Regions from separate parts of the Variovorax terrae genome, predicted to be linked through region 2. Evidence: predicted binding sites of a transcription regulator. Region 2 holds the regulator's gene; the other holds the start of a gene.
What was found. The regulator sigma-54, encoded in region 2, starts transcription at its own class of promoters, with help from an activator protein. The targets are predictions, from matches to a motif close to TGGCANGNAANCTGCTTT.
Positions count from the first base shown of each region.

Region 1: MMF98_RS19885 (TorF family putative porin) is a predicted target of sigma-54. The motif match lies at 1,355-1,372, and genes of this name have one in related genera.

Region 1 covers NZ_JALGBI010000003.1:108,894-111,092, forward strand. The annotation lists gene amt (ammonium transporter) at 1-143, opposite strand, end outside; gene glnK (P-II family nitrogen regulator) at 172-510, opposite strand; gene MMF98_RS19885 (TorF family putative porin) at 536-1,318, opposite strand; gene MMF98_RS19890 (YifB family Mg chelatase-like AAA ATPase) at 1,548-2,199, shown strand, end outside.
Region 2 covers NZ_JALGBI010000003.1:710,757-712,955, forward strand. The annotation lists gene lptB (LPS export ABC transporter ATP-binding protein) at 1-385, shown strand, start outside; gene MMF98_RS22735 (RNA polymerase factor sigma-54) at 480-2,033, shown strand; gene MMF98_RS22740 (Bug family tripartite tricarboxylate transporter substrate binding protein) at 2,131-2,199, opposite strand, start outside.

The DNA.
Region 1 (2,199 bases), 600 kb from region 2:
GGCGCTGCGGCTGCAGCGGCAGGAGCCGCCGCAGAGGCGGCAGCGGCCGCAGGTTCCGAAGCAGCCGGCGTTTGCGCCAGCGCTGCCGTGCTGCCGGCGAGCAGACCGATTCCCAGCACGAGGGAGGCAAGTAGTTTTTTCATGTTCGTCTCTTTCTTGAGGGCTGCAGATTTACAGCGCTTCCTTGCCGGTTTCGCCGGTGCGGATGCGGACGACCTGCTCCAGGTTGTATACGAAGATCTTGCCGTCGCCGATCTTGCCGGTGCGGGCCGCAGCCTCCACCGCCTCGATCACGCGCTCGACCAACTCGTCGGCCACCGCCGCTTCGATCTTGACCTTGGGCAGAAAGTCCACCACGTACTCCGCGCCGCGGTACAGCTCGGTGTGGCCTTTCTGACGGCCGAAGCCCTTGACTTCGGTCACGGTGATGCCTTGCACCCCGATGCCGGAGAGGGCTTCGCGCACCTCGTCCAGCTTGAACGGTTTGATGATGGCCGTTACGAGTTTCATGTCTTCTCCTCGACGGGTTAAGGAATTAGAAATTCTTCTTGAGGCCCAGCACCAGGGTGCTGCCGGCCAGGTTCTTGGTGCCGGTGCCCGGCAGGGTGTAGTCGAAGCCCTGCTTGCTGCTCCAGTTGGTGCCGACCAGGGTGGCGCTGACCACCAGGCCGTCGAAGTCCTTGTTCAGGGCCAGCGAGTAGTCGGTGTAGGAGGTGGCGTTCTTGATGGTCTGGCTGCCGATGTGCGGCACGATGGAGAAGCCGTTGCCCAGGTCGAACGTGGCGCTCAGGTCGAAGTAGCCGCTGCCCTTGCTGTTGGGCGTGCCGAACAGGTTGGTCGTGCTCTGCGAGTACTTGGCCGTGACCGGGCCGAACGACAGGGCGCCGTACAGCTCGAAGGTGTTGGCGTTGGCAAAGCCGGCCGTGTTGCCCAGGTTGTTGCCGGCGTACCAGTATTGCAGGCCGCCGACGTCGAACGAGACGGAGTCGGTGATCGAGCCCTTGTAGCCGCCGTACAGGTCGATCTCGATCGGGCCCTTGGTGGTGTTGGGGTTGGCCGTGCTGTCCTTGATCCAGGAAATGGTGGAGCCCCAGGTGCCCAGGTAGAAGCCGCTCTTGTGCGCGAAGTCGATGCCGCCCTGCAGCGCCGGCTTCTTGCCGGTCTGGGAGATGCCGCGGTAGCGGTATTCGGTCACGGCGCCGATGTTGTAGGACAGGGTGTAGTCCGGCTCTGCGGCAGGCGCCGCGGTCTGGGCAAAGGCAGCACCGGACACGGCCAGCAGGGACAACAGCATCGTTTGAGTAGCTTTCAATTTCACGAGGTTCTCCTAACAAGAAAAAAGGGACACCGGTGCTAAGCAGGGAGCGTGCCAAAGTTAACGTCCCATGAACGCCTGTCTCTTTCTGCGTCCTCGCAACAGGGGGCTGCCGCGTTACTCCTTTCAGTCATAGAAAAACGAAAGCACCTGCCGAGCACGTTTTTGGTGCGCCTTCGCGTCCGCCTCGCCGCACAGGTACAGTGCGCACTCAATTGGGGAGTTGGTTCTCATGAGCTTGTCTTTGGTGCAAAGCCGTGCCCTGCTGGGGCTGGAAGCGGCGGCCGTCACCGTCGAGGTGCATCTGGCCAATGGCCTGCCGAGCTTCACGCTGGTGGGGCTGGCCGAGGTGGAGGTTAAGGAGGCGCGCGAGCGGGTGCGCAGCGCGCTCCAGAACTCGGGCCTCGAGTTTCCCCACAACAAGCGCATCACCGTGAATCTGGCGCCGGCCGACCTGCCCAAGGATTCGGGCCGCTTCGACCTGCCGATCGCACTCGGCATCCTGGCCGCCAGCGGCCAGATCGACGCCGCGCGGCTGGCCGGCCACGAGTTCGCGGGCGAGTTGTCGCTGTCGGGCGAGCTGCGGCCGGTGCGCGGCGCGCTGGCCATGAGCCTGGCCCTGCGGGCGCAGCAGGCCCAGCCCCGGCTGGTGCTGCCGGCCGCCAGCGCCGAAGAAGCCGCGCTGGTGCCCGGCATGCAGGTCTATGGCGCCCGCCACCTGCTCGACGTGGTGCGCCAGTTCCTGCCCGCGCCGAAGGAGGCCGCGCCCGCCGAGGACGACACCGGCGGCTGGGTGCGCGTGCCGCCGCGGCGGGCCCGGCCGCCCGCGGCGCGCTATGCCGACCTGGCCGACGTCAAGGGCCAGGCCGCCGCCAAGCGCGCGC
Region 2 (2,199 bases):
CGAGCGGCGCCTGACCGCGCTGCTGCAGGACCTGCGCGTGGAGCACCTGCGCGATTCGCCGGCGCTGGCGCTGTCGGGCGGCGAGCGCCGCCGCGTGGAGATTGCGCGCGCGCTGGCCACCCAGCCGCGCTTCATCCTGCTGGACGAGCCGTTCGCCGGCATCGACCCGATCGCCGTGATCGAGATCCAGCGCATCATCGGCTTCCTGAAGTCGCGCGGCATCGGCGTGCTCATCACCGACCACAACGTGCGCGAGACCCTGGGCATCTGCGACCACGCCTACATCATCAGCGACGGCCACGTGCTGGCCCAGGGCACGCCCTCGGAGATCGTCAACAACGCCGACGTACGCCGCGTGTACCTCGGCGAGCATTTCAGGATGTGATGGCTTCCGCCCGCTGTCTGCCCATGGCGCGCGGCCGCCGCACTTGCTCGGAGAGCGGCCGTTCGCTGCCTTTGGCCGCGGGGCCGCAGCTGCCGTGAAACAAGGCCTTTCCCTTCGCGTCTCGCAGCACCTGGCGCTCACGCCGCAGCTGCAGCAGTCGATCCGGCTGCTGCAGCTGTCCACGCTCGAGCTGAGCCAGGAAGTCGAGCAGATGCTCGACGACAACCCCTTTCTCGAACTCACGCTGGACGAGGCGCCGCGCGAGGAGTTCGGCCTCGCGCAGGCCGATGCGCCGGCGCAGGACGACGGCCACGAGGCCGAGGTTGCTCCTGATTCGATAGCAAACTATCAAGGCGACACAGGGACCTCTGCTCCCAATGATTCAGAAAACCCGGCGGCGGCCGAGGATGCGCCGGATTGGGAGGGCGATGGCGGCATCGACATCGCCCCCGACGACAGCGAATGGGGCGGCGACGCGCCCGCGCGCAAGAACAACAACCATGACGGCGACGACGTCGACGCCACCGAACTCGCGCGCAGCCAGGAATCGCTGCAAAGCCATCTGCACCGCCAGGCGCTGGCGCTGCGCCTGGACGACACCGACCGGGCCGCCCTGAGCTTCCTGATCGAGTCGCTCAACGACGATGGCTACCTGGAAGACTCGCTCGAGGCGCTGGCCGTCAGCCTGGCCGGCGACGACCTGGAACAGGGCGAGGAGTTGGTGCACCGCTTCACGGTGGCGCTGCACCTGCTGCAGCACCTGGAGCCCACCGGGGTGGGCGCACGCACGCTTAGCGAGTGCCTGACGCTGCAGCTGAACGCCCTGCCGCGCACCGTGCCGGACCGCGATACCGCCCTGGCGCTGTGCGCCCTGCCGATCGAGCTGCTGGCGCGGCGCGATGTGAAGCGCCTGGCCCAGCTGTGCGGCCACAGCGAGGCCGACGTGCGGGCCGCGATCCCGCTCATCACCCGGCTCGAGCCCAAGCCGGGGCGGCGCTTCGTCGACGTGGAGCGCAACATCATCGTGCCCGACGTGATCGTGGTCAAGGCGGGGCGCGGCGCGCAGGTGCGCTTTCGCGTGCAGCTCAACCCCGACGTGATGCCACGCCTGAAGGTGCACGACATCTACGCCAACGCGCTCAAGTCGCACAAGGGCGAGGGCCACCAGGCGCTGCAGCAGCGGCTGCAGGAGGCGCGCTGGTTCATCAAGAACATCCAGCAGCGCTTCGACACCATCCTGCGCGTCTCCAACGCCATCGTCGAGCGCCAGAAGAACTTCTTCGTGCACGGCGAGCTGGCGATGCGCCCGCTGGTGCTGCGCGAGATCGCCGACGAGCTGGGCCTGCACGAGTCCACCATCTCGCGCGTGACCACCGCCAAGTACATGGCCACGCCCTACGGCACGTTCGAGCTCAAATACTTCTTCGGCTCGGCCCTGGGCACCGAGACTGGCGGCAACGCCTCCAGCACCGCGGTGCGCGCGCTGATCAAGCAGTTCGTGGCCTCCGAGAGCACGAAGAAGCCGCTGTCGGACAACCAGATTTCCGAGATGCTCAAGGAGCAGGGCATCGAGTGCGCGCGCCGCACGGTGGCCAAGTACCGCGAGGCGCTGCGCATCGCGCCCGCCAACCTGCGCAAGGCGCTGTAGCGGCGGCCGGCTCGACTGCTCGTCGCGCACCCCGGCGCGCCGCCTCAGCGAGGAGGGGAGGACGTTCCAGCAGGTGAAGGGCGCGCCGCGGCGCCGCTCAGTCTTCCGCGGTGAACCCGGTCGACTGCACGATCGCGCGGTAGCGTTCCCAGCTCGACTTGACCGC